Regions from separate parts of the Sporosarcina sp. E16_3 genome, predicted to be linked through region 1. Evidence: riboswitches for the same ligand, from Rfam matches in the RefSeq annotation. Region 1 holds a riboswitch; the other holds the start of a gene.
The links. A riboswitch is a leader RNA that binds a small molecule or an ion and turns the genes downstream of it on or off. The one in region 1 is predicted to bind S-adenosylmethionine.
Positions count from the first base shown of each region.

Region 2: it holds a riboswitch for S-adenosylmethionine, as region 1 does, so the genes downstream of both, metH (methionine synthase) here and I2483_RS11085 (methionine ABC transporter ATP-binding protein) in region 1, are expected to answer to the same signal.

Region 1 is NZ_JADPRX010000016.1:60,100-68,097, reverse strand. Features, by position in the region: gene I2483_RS11115 (acetyl-CoA C-acetyltransferase) at 1-199, shown strand, start outside; gene I2483_RS11110 (acyl-CoA dehydrogenase family protein) at 275-2,062, shown strand; gene I2483_RS11105 (arsenate reductase family protein) at 2,832-3,191, shown strand; gene gcvH (glycine cleavage system protein GcvH) at 3,267-3,650, shown strand; gene I2483_RS11095 (toprim domain-containing protein) at 3,726-4,067, shown strand; gene I2483_RS11090 (thioredoxin family protein) at 4,082-4,381, shown strand; SAM riboswitch class I at 4,435-4,540, shown strand; gene I2483_RS11085 (methionine ABC transporter ATP-binding protein) at 4,832-5,857, shown strand; gene I2483_RS11080 (methionine ABC transporter permease) at 5,850-6,518, shown strand; gene I2483_RS11075 (MetQ/NlpA family ABC transporter substrate-binding protein) at 6,587-7,447, shown strand; gene I2483_RS11070 (MetQ/NlpA family ABC transporter substrate-binding protein) at 7,521-7,998, shown strand, end outside.
Region 2 is NZ_JADPRX010000014.1:27,106-35,103, forward strand. Features, by position in the region: gene metH (methionine synthase) at 1-959, opposite strand, end outside; SAM riboswitch class I at 1,170-1,274, opposite strand; gene I2483_RS10055 (DUF3139 domain-containing protein) at 2,217-2,636, opposite strand; gene I2483_RS10060 (alpha/beta-type small acid-soluble spore protein) at 3,069-3,341, shown strand; gene I2483_RS10065 (hypothetical protein) at 3,338-3,505, shown strand; gene I2483_RS10070 (YqkE family protein) at 3,564-3,815, opposite strand; gene I2483_RS10075 (acetyl-CoA C-acetyltransferase) at 3,835-5,019, opposite strand; gene I2483_RS10080 (hydroxymethylglutaryl-CoA lyase) at 5,096-5,998, shown strand; gene I2483_RS10085 (alpha/beta hydrolase) at 6,014-6,940, shown strand; gene I2483_RS10090 (YneF family protein) at 7,317-7,559, opposite strand; gene sirA (sporulation inhibitor of replication protein SirA) at 7,766-7,998, opposite strand, start outside.

The sequences.
Region 1 (7,998 bases):
CCGTCATTTAGGCCTTGATATGGATAAGGTGAACTTCAACGGTGGAGCAATCTCTTTAGGGCATCCACTTGGCGCAACGGGATCTATTTTAACGATTCGTATGATGAGTGAATTAAAACGTCAAGGGAAACAGTTCGGAGTCGTTACGATGTGTATCGGCGGCGGAATGGGTGCAGCCGGCGTGTTTGAGCTTTTGTAACACTAGTAAACAAACAGTGAAATTTATATTAATCGTGGACATTCACTCTCTTGAGAGTAAAAGGAGGAAACAACATTGACTGAATTAAAAACAAACGACCTGATTAAAGGTGGAGCATTCCTAACAGAAGACATTGAAGCAAGTCGGGTATTTACGCCTGAAGATTTTACTGATGAACAGAAAATGATTGCGAAAACAACAGAAGACTACGTGAAAAACGAAGTTCAACCTGTTGTGGAAAATCTTGAAAATCATGAATTCGAACACTCTGTAAGACTATTGAAATCTGCCGGGGATCTTGGACTTCTGGGAGCGGATGTACCTGAAGAATATGGCGGCCTTGGGCTCGACAAAATCGCGTCTGCACTTATCTCAGAAAAAATGTCTGTAGCAGGCGGATTCTCAATCACCCATGGCGCACACGTTGGTATTGGAACGTTGCCAATCGTCCTTTTCGGAAATGAAGAGCAGAAGCAAAAATACTTGCCGAACTCTGTATCAGGCGACAAAATTTCTGCATATGCACTGACTGAGCCAGGTTCTGGTTCGGATGCATTGGGTGCGAAGACAAATGCAAAGTTGAATGCTGCCGGAACACACTACATCTTAAATGGTGAAAAACAGTGGATTACGAACGCTGGATTTGCGGATATTTTCGTTGTTTACGCGAAAATCGATGGCGATAAATTCACTGCGTTTATCGTTGAAAAAGAATTCCCAGGTGTATCTGTCGGAGCTGAAGAGAAAAAGATGGGTATCAAATCATCATCTACTCGTACGCTAATCTTACAAGACGCAGAAGTGCCAGTTGAAAACCTGTTAGGTGAAATTGGTCGCGGACATATTATTGCGTTCAATATCTTGAATATCGGCCGTTACAAATTAGGAGTCGGCACAATGGGTGGATCTAAACGTGCGCTTGAACTTGCAATTACCTATACAAATCAACGTCAGCAGTTCAAAACGCCAATTTCTTCATTCAACTTGACGAAACAAAAGTTAGCAACGATGGCATCTAAACTGTATGCAGCTGAAAGCTTGATTTACCGTACAGTTGGCTACTTTGAAGAGCGTCAAAGCCAGTTGAGTGTTGAAGAGCAAAAAGACGGCAAAGCAATTGCGGCAGCAATCGCAGAATACGCAATCGAATGTTCGATCAATAAAGTCGTGGGATCTGAAGTATTGGATTACATCGCTGACGAAGCAGTACAGCTTCATGGCGGATATGGTTTCATGGCAGAATATGAAGTAGAGCGCATTTACCGCGATTCACGCATTAACCGTATTTTTGAAGGAACGAATGAAATCAACCGTCTGCTAGTGCCAGGCACGTTCCTGAAAAAAGCAATGAAAGGCGAATTGCCATTGCTACAACAGGCGCAAGCACTTCAAGCGGAACTTCTAATGATGATGCCAGAAGAAATCGGTGACGAAGCACTTGCACAAGAAAAAGTACTTGTTAAAAACGCCAAGAAAATCGGTTTGCTAGCTGCGGGTCTTGCCGCGCAACGTTTCGGCACGAAGCTAGAAGCTGAGCAAGAAGTACTTGTAAACATTGCAGACATCGCTAATAATGTCTTCGCAATGGAGTCTGCACTTCTACGTACAGAAAAAGCAATTGCGCGTAACGGGGAAGAAAAAGAACAACAGAAGATTCTTTACACACAAATCTTCTGTCAAGAAGCATTTGAGGATATTGAAAGAGATGCGAAAGAAACACTGATGGCAGCTGTTGATGGCGACAACCAGCGCATGATGATTTCTGCACTGCGTAAATTGACACGCTCAAATCCGTATAATATCATAGCGAAAAAACGTGAAGCGTCGGTTAAGCTGATCGAAGCGGAGAAGTATATCGTTTAATACGTTTGTTGAATAACCATATATTTGCATAAAACGCTGGCGAGAAGGGCTTGGAAATCGCTATTTTTCACTGGGTTATTTCCGGTTCGCTTTCGGCGAAATAATCACGACACTATTACTGAGGGAAAGGTGTGGCTAGAAGTGCTCCGTCACTTTTAGCCACACCTTTTTAGTTATCCTGTTGTGATTATTCGCCTGTCGCGTACCTACACTATTTAAGTGGAAAATGCAGTTTCTTTGGAAGAAAAGAATAGAAGACTTTCTATAAAGAGTGTAAGTGCCCGAAAATGAAATTTCGGGCACTCTAGTACGTAGTACAATGTGTTCCTTGCTTACTTTTAGCAAAGATTATGTGGGGTTCTATAAGAAGGTGACACCTCATTAAAAAAAATAGAGATACTATATAATCGTCACGATTAATTTAGAATTCTATAGAACCTATACTATTTCCCTTGTACGGCGAATGAATCTAGCGAAGGAGCGACAAGTGTGAGCCGGAGTAATGAGACCGACAGTGATCTTCTGGGGGGCTCATTACGGGAGGCCATCACCAAGCGACGAAGCGGTATTGGAAACTACTTCCTAGTAATAACCACAAAAAACTCCCTTGCTTTGCATTTGTTAAGTGCTAAGTACATATCAAGACATCCCGGTAATCGTATAGAAGTCATTCAATTCCAAAGCAATCAAAAGTCACCTATACATGGAACGCCCAATAGGTACCTGGACGTCTTTTCTGTTATAATGGCGAAAATGGAGGCGTTACGGTATGGGATTAATTTACTACGGTTATCCAAAGTGTGGAACATGCAGGAAAGCTAAGAAGTGGCTTGAGATGAACAACCTGGACTTCCAGGAAGTGAACATAGCAGAGGCTCCTCCTTCAGAAGAAGAGCTTGGGAAGATGATTGCGGCATCCGGACTGGAATTGAAAAAGTTTTTCAATGTCAGTGGGCTGAAATACAGAGAACTTAATTTGAAAGATAAATTACCCACAATGACAGATGAAGAGAAGATCAGCTTGCTATCATCTGACGGTATGCTGATTAAAAGACCGCTTGTTTTTGGAGACGGTAAAGTGACTGTTGGTTTCAAGGAAGATGAATTCGACAAAGTATGGGGTAACTAATTTCCTATCTTGTCTTTATCCAAGAAATATGACAGAATTGAAGAGAATGAAACTATTTATTTGGAGGGATACGGAATGAGCACACCAAAAGATCTGCGTTATTCTGAAGAGCATGAATGGGTAAAAGACGAAGGCGGTAACTACCGTATCGGTATTACACACTTTGCACAATCTGAACTTGGCGATATCGTATTCGTTGAACTTCCATCTGTCGGCGATGACATCAAAGCGGACGAGCCTTTCGGAAGCGTTGAGTCAGTTAAGACAGTATCTGAACTTTATGCACCTATCAGCGGTAAAGTCATTGAAGTGAACGAAGGACTTGAAGATAGCCCTGAATTCGTCAATGAATCACCGTATGAAAACGCATGGATGATCGTCGTTGAACCTTCAAATGTTTCTGAGCTAGACGAACTTATGTCAGCTGAAGCGTATGAAAAAATGACTGTCGGAGAATAACTAAAACAAGGCGCCGGTATTTTTCCGGCGTTTTTTGCATCTCTATATAGAACAGAGCAATAGAGGAGGCATCTTGTGTCGGATGAAAGAGTAATTATCGTTGAAGGTGGTTCGGATAAGAAGCGTTTGGCACGAATACTTATTGAGCCTGTCGAGATTATTTGTACGAACGGCACAGTAAGTCCTTATCGGCTTGAAGAGTTGCTTGCACCTTACGAAGAACATGAACTATTCGTCTTCGTTGATGCGGATGAAGATGGAGAAAAGACCCGCATATTATTCAAAAGAGAGTTCCCAGCGGCAATCCATTTGTACACGGAAAAGGTTTACCGAGAAGTGGAGACAACACCGTATAAAGTGTTAGCTACAATACTACAAGGTGCGAATTTTAAAATTCGACCGGAATTTCTAATTTAAAGGATGTAGAATTAATGGAAACTTGGACACGCGAACAATGGGAGACGGCTTTGAAAGGGTCTTCAGTAGCAGCGTTTTATTTATATACACCGATGTGTGGAACATGTGCGGTCGCTTCTAAAATGATGAACGTTATTAACGTCATGAGACCGGAAATACCAATTGGGAAAGCAGATTTGAATTATGTACAAAACATCGCAATTGACTATGAAATCGAAAGCGTTCCTTGCCTTCTTATACAAAAGGATGGCGTTGTAATCCATAAAATATATGCGTTTCAGTCAGTTCCGTATCTACTAGAAAAAATAGATTGACAACGGATGTATAGTACTGATATACTACGTATTAACATTCAATTGAATAGTCACTCTTATTAAGAGAGGTGGAGGGATAGTGCCCTGCGAAGCCCGGCAACCGTCACGAAAGTGAAATGGTGCCAAGTCACACAAAGCGTAAGCTTTGAAAGATGAGAGATTGGACAAACGTTTATTTTAATATAGCGTTAAGCCTTTCTGCCCGTCTGCAGGAAGGCTTTTTTGTATTCTAAAGGGATCGCAGCCAAAGAGCGCCGCGTCCTGCGGCAAAGGCTGCATGACCTGCCTCCTGCAGGCCCAAGCGGAAGGCGCCTGCTTAGATGCGACAGGCATAAGGCAGAACGGCGTAGCGGCGAACTACCGCATAGCTGGGCTGACTTATGACCCGAGCGTCTGGCGCCTGAAGCTAGACAGAGTTAGTAACAAAACAATTTTTTAGAGGTGAAATAGATGATTCATTTAACGGATATTAATAAAAGATTCGGTGAAGGGCCAGGAAGTATTTCTGCAGTCGAAAATGTATCGCTTGAAATTGCTGACGGTGAGATTTTTGGAGTCATCGGCTACAGCGGGGCAGGAAAAAGTACGTTGATCCGACTACTGAACGGTCTTGAAATGCCGACATCGGGCAGTGTGAAAATAGGAAGTCTAGAAATATCAGCAATCAAAGGTAAAGAACTGCGGGAAGCACGACAAAAAGTGAGTATGATTTTCCAACACTTTAACCTACTGTGGTCTAGAACAGTAAGGGAAAATATCGCTTTCCCTCTTGAAATAGCGGGTGTAGGAAAAGTCGAGCGTGAAAAGAAAGTGGCGGAATTGATTGAAGTAGTCGGTTTGAGTGGTCGTGAAAATGCGTATCCATCCGAATTGTCCGGAGGTCAGAAGCAGCGCGTAGGGATTGCCCGTGCGCTTGCAAACGACCCTGAAGTCCTTCTTTGTGACGAAGCGACTTCAGCCCTTGATCCAGAAACGACGGATTCGATACTTGATCTCTTAACGGGCATCAATGAACGACTTGGACTGACAATTGTTCTTATTACACATGAAATGCACGTTATCCGTAAAATTTGCCACAGAGTTGCAGTTATGGAAGCAGGGAAAGTTGTTGAGTTGGGGGATGTCCTTGATGTATTCCAATCGCCGAAGGAAGCGATTACGAAGCGATTTGTCTCTCAAGTGACAGAGCCAATAGAAGCGAAGCAGGCAATGGCGCATATTAAAGAAGAATTTCCTTCTGGAACGCTTATCAAGCTTGTTTTTGTAGGAGAGAAAACAGAGCAGCCTGTGCTCGCGAGTCTTATTCGGAAATTCACTGTCGATGTCAATATCGTTCAAGGGAATATTTCTCATACACATGGCGGAGCATACGGCACACTCATACTTCAGCTCCTTGGCGATTCGGTAATCATTGAGGAAGCAATTCACTATCTTCATGAAAATGATGTTCAGACGGAGGTGATCGGTAATGATTGAAAACCTTTTTCCGAATGTCGACTGGACTAAAATGTGGGAAGCAACAGTGGAAACACTTTATATGACTACAGTTTCGACAATCTTAACATTCGTTATAGGATTAGCACTTGGCGTTTTGCTCTTCTTATCTGGTCCCGGTCAACTGTGGTCGAATAAGTTGGTCAATATTATTTCAGGGGCATTCGTCAATATCTTTAGATCCATCCCGTTTATCATATTAATCATTTTGCTTATTCCGTTTACGAAATTTCTTCTTGGCACAATGCGCGGACCGGATGCAGCGATGCCGGCTCTTATTATTGGGGCGGCACCATTTTATGCAAGAATGGTGTTGATTGCATTACAGGAAATTGATAAAGGTGTAATTGAAGCTTCGAAGTCAATGGGAGCTAAAACGAGGACGATTATTTTTAAAGTCCTATTACCAGAATCAATGCCTGCACTTGTTTCGGGAATTACTGTAACGGCCATTGCACTCGTTGGGTATACCGCGATGGCGGGGATTATCGGCGCAGGTGGTCTGGGGACACTCGCGTACTTAGATGGATTCCAGCGTAGCCGTGAGGACGTTACACTTGTTGCAACAATCACTATTTTAATTATCGTCTTCATCATTCAATTCATCGGGGATTTCGCGGTGAGGAAATTTGACAAGAGATAATAGTAGTACAGTAACATCAGGCCTTGCCTGTAAATCATAAAAAACAGAGAAAAAGGGGAGAAATAATTATGAAAAAGCTTTTAGGGGGAATAGTATTAGCAGTACTGGTATTTGCATTGGCAGCTTGCGGTGCGAAAAACGACAGCGGCGATAAAAATGTAAGTAGTGAAGATAAAGCTGTCAAAGAAACAGTTGAAGAAACGAAAATCGTCATTGGTGCATCTAACACACCGCACGCAATTATTTTAGAAAAAGCAGCACCGATATTGAAAGAAAAGGGCATTGAACTTGTCATTGAAACATACCAAGATTATGTTTTGCCAAATAAAGATCTTGAATCTGGTGATTTGGATGCAAACTTCTTCCAACACATACCTTATTTAGACCAACAAGTAATTGACCATGGTTATAAGTTTGCGAATGCAGGGGCTATCCATATCGAACCGATGGCTGTGTACTCAACGAAATATAAATCAATCGAAGAACTTCCAGAAGGTGCTGTTATTATTTTTAGTAACTCAGTAGCTGAACATGGCCGTGTCCTATCTTTGCTAGAGTCAGCTGGGTTAATCAAATTGGCTGATGGAGTAGACAAAGTAAAAGCTGAAGTGAAAGATATTGTAGAAAACCCAAAAAATCTAAAGTTTGATGCGAATTACGAACCATCACTTTTACCGCAATTGTATAAAAATGATGAGGGTGATGCAGTTGTTATCAACGCAAACTATGCAATCGATGCAGGTTTGAATCCGGTTGAAGATTCGATTGCAATTGAAGCGACAGAATCTCCATATGCGAACATCATCACAGTAAGAGAAGGCGATGAAAATACTGAAGCGATCAAGACTTTGATTGACGTACTGAAATCGAAAGAGATTCAAGACTTTATTCTTGAAGAGTGGGGCGGCGACGTCGTTCCAGTTAAGTGATTTGATGATGAAAGTGGACAACCCGCTTTACCTGTCATCCAGATTAACATCATAGAAAAAGGGAGATTGTGAAATGAAAAAACTTATTACAGGAATTTTATTAGCAGTACTGGTACTTGCACTTGCAGCTTGCGGAACAGGAACAAAAAATGCGAGCGACAGTAATAATGTAAGCAAAGAAGACAATAACGATAGCAACGGGGAAAAAGAATTAACTAAACTTGTTGTCGGTGCTTCCAATACACCGCATTCAATCATCCTTGAACAAGCAAAACCGTTATTGGAGGAAAAGGGTTACGATCTTCAAATCGAAACCTATCAAGACTATGTGTTGCCGAATAAAGATCTTGAATCTGGCGACCTTGATGCAAACTACTTTCAGCACATTCCTTATCTAGAGTTGCAAATCAAAGATGCCGGATACGACTTTGTGAATGCAGGCGGTATCCATATTGAACCAATCGGTGTTTATTCGAAAAAGTATAAATCACTTGATGAACTTCCAAATGGTGCGACGATATTAATGAGTAGCTCAGTTTCGGATCACGGAC
Region 2 (7,998 bases), on a different contig from region 1:
TGACCACGACTTGATTCCGCCGGCTTACGTGGCGCCAAATCCTTCACCGCTTCTCGTAGTGCTCGAATATGTGCAGGAGTCGTTCCGCAACATCCACCCACCACATTTAACCAACCTTTTTCTGCAAAACCCTTTAACTTTTTAGAAAGTGATTCGGGCGATTCATGGTAATGCCCTTCTTCATCTGGTAATCCAGCGTTCGGATAACAGCTAACATAGCCATCCGATATCTCTGACAGCGAGCGGATATGATCCCTCATAAATTCGGGTCCAGTTGCACAGTTTAAGCCTACAGAAAGTGGTTTAACATGCTCAATGGAAATATAGAAGGCTTCAATGCTTTGGCCAGCTAGCGTCGTTCCCATCGGTTCAATTGTTCCTGAAATCATAATTGGAAGTTCTATCCCCGTAACTTCAAACGCTTTTTTAATGCCAATTGTAGCGGCCTTGACGTTCAGCATATCTTGGCTAGTTTCTAGTAAAATTAAGTCACTTCCGCCTTCAACTAATGCTTTTGCTTGTATGTAAAAGTCCTGTGTCAATTCGTCAAACGTAATTCCACCTGTGACAGATAGCGTTTTCGTCGTTGGCCCAATTGCACCTGCTACAAAACGTGGCCATTCATCTGTAGAGAATTCAGCACTGCATTTCTTCGCAAATTGTGCGGCGCGGAAGTTAATGTCATGTGCTTGGTCTCCAAGATCATAATCATTCAACACAACTGGCGTTCCACCGAACGTATTCGTACAAATGATATCGGCACCCGCTTCTAAATAACCACGATGAATCGTTTCAATAACGACTGGATTAACGATATTTAAATATTCATTACAGCCATCATATTCTTCCCCACCGAAATCTTCCGGAGATAGATTCGCGTTTTGAATCATCGTTCCCATTGCTCCATCGATGATAAGAATTCTTTTTTGAAGTTCCTCTTTAATTAGGTGAGTCGACATAGCTGATCTCTCTCTCTCTGTACGTGAATTTAGTTGTAATGGTGAATAAATTTCAATAACATGCCATTTCGAATGAAAAACGTGATTATGTATTAGCTACTAAAATACCTTTTGCAGCTTTAGTTTCTCTAGTAAACCTATTCTACTTATCCTGCAAAATCACAAAAAAACCTTCTATGAAAAGAAGGCTTACGATATCTAATTCGTTCCTTTTCATCTGTCAGGACATCGCTCGCCTGCTGGATTTAGCACCTCACCTGACGGCTGGTTGCTGAAGCGTCATAGGGCCAGTCCCTCAACTTCTCTTGATAAGAATTCACTATTCAGTTTTAGTTAGTAAGTGTATCGTAACTTGATAGTCTGTTTCAGTCAAGCCTATTTTCATAAGATAGGGAATCTTCTTTCTCCTCGGATAGACAGTTGATTCAATCATCCTTATCATTTTTTCTAACCTTCTATCGCTACTATCCAATGAATCAATAAAATTCTTTTATTAAAATTGGTTTATCTTAAATCAGTGCGGGTATAGTTAGATTACAAGGCGGAACTACCGGAGGATGGACCTTAGTAGACGAGTAACCTACAGGCGATTCTGACGATGAACTGCACAGCCTTGGCGGAAAATTTGCTTTACTGGCGACAGGTACACTTTTTTAGAACCACGTTATCAGGTTCCAATCTTTATGTGTTAACCAAGCAGTAAACGTACCATTTTTTGTGGAAGTGCAACTTGAAGACTGACTTCAAAAAAGCGGATTGCGTACCAACCATCTTGCGTCTGCATGGCCCGAATGGCTAATTGAGTCAGCCCTATCAAACTGCATTGACGAGCGTTTCATTATTATTCGTCAGGAAGAACAGTTTGTGTAATTGAAAAAAACTATCAAATTTTCCGAGTGCACCCCCTTTTTATCGGGGAATAAAAAAAGCATGATCCTCTTAGTTTGTAACCCGTTCAGTGGAGTGGTACAGAATTCAAATTAAAGCATTTTAAAGACCGCTAATTCGATTCTGAATTAGCGGTCTTTAAAATGCCTATACAACAATGTTTACATATAAATCACACTCGTTTTTACAATTGGATTGACAGAAGAAGCAATCACCTTGCAATAAATATTCTAAGGTGAATATAACGTGTTAAAACCACTGCTAATTTAGTGGTTAAATTGAAGGATAATCGAGAGAGAAAAGATGATATTTACCAACCCAAAAACTTGAAAATGCAAATATGTAAAAAGGACCAAACTTGCCCTTTTGCTAATACCGATTAAGTGAATTGGTGCAATTTTTTTCGCTATGTTTAGTTTCATCTTGGACAATTTCAGTAATTCCAGCGGGAGTTAGTTTATCTTTCTCACAAAACTGTTTTACCTTGTTTCCTATTTTTGTGATTCCATAATAATACGTTATATCTGTTTCATCTTTGAAAACTACCCTATAGTGACCGTGAAAAAACTTCCTGTTTATAGTGTGTTTTGGTTCTATAAAGTGAGATTCATTTATCTCTTCTTCTGCATATCCCTTTTCCGACAAATATGTCGGCACTTTTTTGTCTGCTATATATTTTGTAATAGGATTACCATTGTTCAACACGTAAAAAAGACTTAAAGTGATTCCTATGATGATAATAAGCACACTAAGACTTAAAGCAATCACTCTAAAGATTTTCTTTTTCATCAAACTTCCCCCTAGGCAAATTCCGTATTTTGGTAGAGTCGTTGAGTAACGGTACTTTTATTAATACGTTTTAGCAAATATTAAGTTTCATTTTTTAAAAATAACGTGAATTAGAAATGACTACGTATCAATCTCCTTTACCCTCTATACTATATATATCCAATAAAACCTTTTAAAGATAAGTTTTAACTTTAGATATCTGATAAGTTCAAGAAATGAAAAAGCACCACTACATACGGTGCTAATTAGTAACTAGAAATGGTGTGAAACATCTGCTGAAATCTAGTTAATTATTGTGTTATTTGATTTGTTATTTTGTGTTTTGTACTACTGAACTGAATGGGGAAAATTTATTAACAGTTGTTATTTCATCAATTTGCGGTTGTAATTTGATTTATTTCGGGAACACTACAGCTTACTGGAGGAGATAAAATGGCTAGAAATAATAGAATTTTAGTGCCAGGTGCACGACAAGCATTAGATCGGCTGAAAGCGGACGTCATGCAAGCCCAAGGCTACGACGTGGATAAATCTGAACCTAACAACGTGAAATTCGAAATTGCGAAGGAACTAGGCATTCCACTGACGAAGGGCTATAACGGAAAACTAACGTCGGAACAGGCGGGGAAAATCGGTGGCCCGATTGGCGGTAATATGGTGAAAGAAATGGTGAGAATGGCGCAAGAGCGGATGGCGAAGAAATGAAAATAACGCTTGTCCCGCAACTTATGGGGCAGCGTTTTTTATTTGTTGGACAGTTTGTCATGTTTGTTGGACACTTCAGCAAAATGGTTGGACACTCTACTGCGTTTGTTAGACACTTCGGTACAATGGTTGGAAATCACCGCGTTCGTTGGACTCTAACATAATGGTTGGACTGTTTGGCACCTAAAAAAGCACCAGCCAAGTTGCAGCCGGTGCTCCATTTTAAAACTTCGATCCAGTATCTCCGAACTCTTTGAGTAGTTCCCCAAAACTTTTGTTTTTCTCACGTTCTTTGCGTTCAAGGCGAAGTTGCTCTTGGCGTTCTTCTTCTTTCGTCTCTTCAACAGCTGACAATGCCTTTTTTGCCGCTTTCAATTTCTCAAGAATATCATCATCAAGTGCATCGGAATATACAGATCCTTCGTTAGCCCTTTTTTTCGGTTGTGGTGTAGTTTGTTTACGTTTTTTCGCCATTTATTTCACCTACTTTCGTTCATGGTCGTGTAACGATGGTTGCGACACCTTGACCCCCACCAATGCATAGCGTGGCAAGTCCGGATTTCACATCACGACGTTTCATTTCGTGAAGAAGTGTCACTAGGATGCGTGCCCCACTAGCCCCGATTGGATGGCCAAGTGCGATTGCACCGCCGTTGACATTAAGTTTTGATGCGTCAAATTCCAGTTCTTTTCCGACTGCGATTGACTGTGCTGCGAATGCTTCGTTCGCTTCAATCAAATCAATCTCGGATAGTTGCATATTGGCTTTAGTGAGCGCTTTTTTAACTGCTTCCACAGGGCCCAGACCCATAACCGAAGGATCCACACCAGCATTACCATTGGCTACGATTGTTGCTAGTGGTGTCAAGCCAAGCTCGTCAGCTTTTTCTTTCGACATGATGACAAATGCTGCTGCGCCGTCGTTAATGCCTGAAGCATTCCCCGCTGTCACACTGCCATCTTTTTTGAATGCTGGTCGAAGTTTACCGAGCTTGTCTGCAGTTGTTCCGGCTTTGACGTATTCGTCTTGATCGAAAATAATAGGATCACCTTTACGCTGCGGAATTTCAATCGCAACGATTTCTTCAGCAAAAGTTCCGGCTTCAATTGCCGCCGCAGCTTTTGCCTGCGATGTTGCCGAAAATGTATCTTGCTCTTCACGTGTAATTGAATAGCGATCACAAAGATTTTCTGCCGTGATGCCCATATGGTAATCATTGAATGCACACCATAGTCCGTCAGAGATCATACTGTCGATAATTTTTTGGTCCCCCATTTTAAAGCCTTCTCGGCCATCTTTCATTATGTAAGGGGCTTGGCTCATATTTTCCATACCGCCTGCAACAATAATATCCGCATCTCCTGCAATAATTGCTTGACGTGCAAGATGCACAGCTTTTAATCCAGAACCGCATACTTTGTTAATTGTCAGAGCAGGAACGGTTTCAGGTAGTCCCGCTTTTATGGCCGCTTGTCGCGCCGGATTTTGACCTAATCCCGCCTGTAGGACATTCCCCATGATCACTTCGTCAACGCTCTCTGGCGCTACCCCTGCACGTTTTAATGCCTCTTTGATAACTGTCGCCCCAAGATCTGTTGCCGGTATATCTTTCAATGAACCAAGGAACGATCCGATAGCAGAACGAACCGCACTGATAATTACGATTTCTTTCGACATTTCTTTTCCCCCATTCCCTTATTTAAGTTGCCTGTATATGCATCCCTTCATTACAATATACTAGAGGAGGGATGATATGTTCATTTTACCAAATAACGTTACAATAATCGAGGTTGGTCCACGTGATGGACTACAAAACGAAAAGAAACATGTCGCCGAAAACGACAAACTAGCATTTATTGAAGCTTTACAAGGGGCGGGCATTCAAGAAATGGAGCTAACTTCGTTTGTCTCACCGAAATGGGTGCCGCAAATGGCGGATGCAAAAACAATTGTAGAAAAATCAAAGAAGGTCGGCAGGCAATTCGTCCTTGCGCCGAATGACAAAGGTGCCGAGCTTGCAATTGAAGCTGGCGCGACTAGTATTGCCGTGTTCGTTGGGGTGAGCAATACATTTAACATGAAAAACATTAACCGTTCAACAGATGACAGCATCGATGCGCTCCAGCCCGTCTTTGCGAGATTAAAAATAAATGACATTTTTATACGGGCTTGTATTTCAACTGCGTTTTATTGTCCGTATGAAGGGAAGATAGAAATAGAGGATGTCGTTGCACTATGTAAACGGTTTGTCGACATGGGTGCAGACGAACTAAGTGTCGCGGATACAATCGGGAAGGCGAATCCCCGTGAAAGTTATGAGTTGTTCAAGACGTTGAAAGAGGAATTTCCAAACGTACTGTTGACAGCTCATTTTCACGATACACGCAAAATGGCGATAGCAAATATTTTTGCTGCGCTACAAGCAGGTATCAACCGGTTTGATACGTCTGCAGGCGGCTTGGGTGGCTGTCCGTTCGCACCTGGAGCAACAGGTAATGTCGCTACTGAGGATGTTGTCAACATGCTCGATACGCTCGGTATCGATACCGGTATCGATGTGAATAAAGTTTGTGCAGCAGTCCGAGTGATTGCGCCGCATGTGTCACGGCCGATTGATACAGGTATGTACAGATTGTTCGAAAACAATCAACCGTAAAAGGAGTTGAGTGGTTTGAAACGGCGCATTCTTTATATAACCGGTGTTTTTTCCAGTGTTGTTACAGCGTTACTGACCATTTTCGGATTTATCGCAACGAATAGGCTGATGTTTTTGAAGTTGAAGGATTCCAATTTTATTTTAGAACGCGAAATTATTACGAAACGGTTCGATAAACATTGGTATGAAACAGTGCGCAAAGATGATATGTGGATTAAGTCACCAAACGGTTATTTATTGAGAGCGGTCTTTCTAAAACCACTCGAAACGGCAAGAACTGTGATTATCTGCCACGGCGTAACGGAAAACAAAATCAATTCGACGAAATATGCCCGTCTTTTTGAACGACTTGGATTTAATTCGGTCATCTATGATCATCGTCGACATGGGGACTCTGGTGGTAGGACGACAAGTTTTGGTTATTATGAAAAGATTGATTTGCAGGCAATTGTCCATGCTGTACGGGAACGAATCGGAAAGCGGGCTTTGCTCGGTATCCACGGCGAATCCATGGGTGCCGCAACGACGATATTATATGCGGGAACATTTAAGGATGAAGCAAATTTTCATATCGTCGATTGCCCATTTTCAGATTTCTCCGAGCAAATTCTTCATATATTACGGAAAAATACGCCTATCCGGTCATCAATGGCTCTACGTATCGCCAACACTTTCCTAAAAATGCGCGATGGCTATACCCTGAACCTTGTTTCTCCGCGAGAAGTCGTCCGAAATATTACAAAACCTGTCCTTTTCATACACAGTCTGGAAGACGATTTCATCCTTCCCTATATGACAGAGGAATTATACGAAGCAAAGCAAGGCGACAAAATGTTGAAATTTTTTAGTAAAGGTGCCCATGCGAAGTCGTTCAATGATAATCCGGTGCAATACGAAAAAACAGTACTGGAATTTCTGGGACGTTTTGGATTTAGAGATTGAAGAAAAAAATCCATAATGAACGATTGAACTGTACCCCGAATTCCGGACACTTTAAAAAAAGATCCGAGAATTTCGGGGTTTTATATATAATTACTGGAATTCTTCCAGCATGACCGACCATATCCCACGCCAACCGATCATAGATCCCCCTCGACCAATCATATCCTCGCGCTAATCAATCAATTCATTTCTAGACAACAAAAAAACCATTTTCCCTGTCAAACGTTCAACAGAAAAAATGGCTTATTAAGTGATCAGTAGAAAGTTTAAGTAATCAGAGTAAATTTCAGGTGAAAGATTAACCTATGTATAATAAATTGCAGGCTTTCCTTTTCACTAATCCTTTACAAACCCATTAATGACGGGTATTACATAATTACTTTTTAACCTTTTTTTCCTTTTTGTCACTTACTTTGTTCATTTGGTTCATCATTTGATTGATTTTTTTCTGTGAGGGTTTTTGCCCCATTTGCATCATCATCATACGTAACATGTCTTCATTAATCGGCGGGTTATCTTTCAAATATTTCATCATATATTGACGTGCAATGAAAAATCCGAGGGCCACACCTGCTAATAGCGCGACGATGATCAAAACGATCCACCATACTGTACTCATCCGCTATACCTCCTCTACTTCAGTTATTCGATTTTACTCTACCATGATGGATTATACAACATTGTACGGGTGAATAGCAATGGACCTTAATTAAATATTCTATTCATCGCATAATGGACCACTTTACTTCATTCTATTTGAACAGACAAAATAGACCCTAATTTTGAGATTTGGGTCCTTTTTGTCCCTATCCTATCAGTATCATTTCAAAGATAGGCAGCTTCTTCATATGCACGAAAATCAGTCGTTTTGACCGGTTTAAGCCATCCCCACTCCCCGCGTCCGTCCATGACAGCGAAGAAACGATCAGCCGCCCCAGATAAAGCAACAAACAAATCCAAATCCAACATGCGGGATCCGTCGCAAAACACATTAAGCGAATACGATGATAGCGAAATATGAATGGAACCTTTGACAGGATGCGTCAGTTTGTATTCCC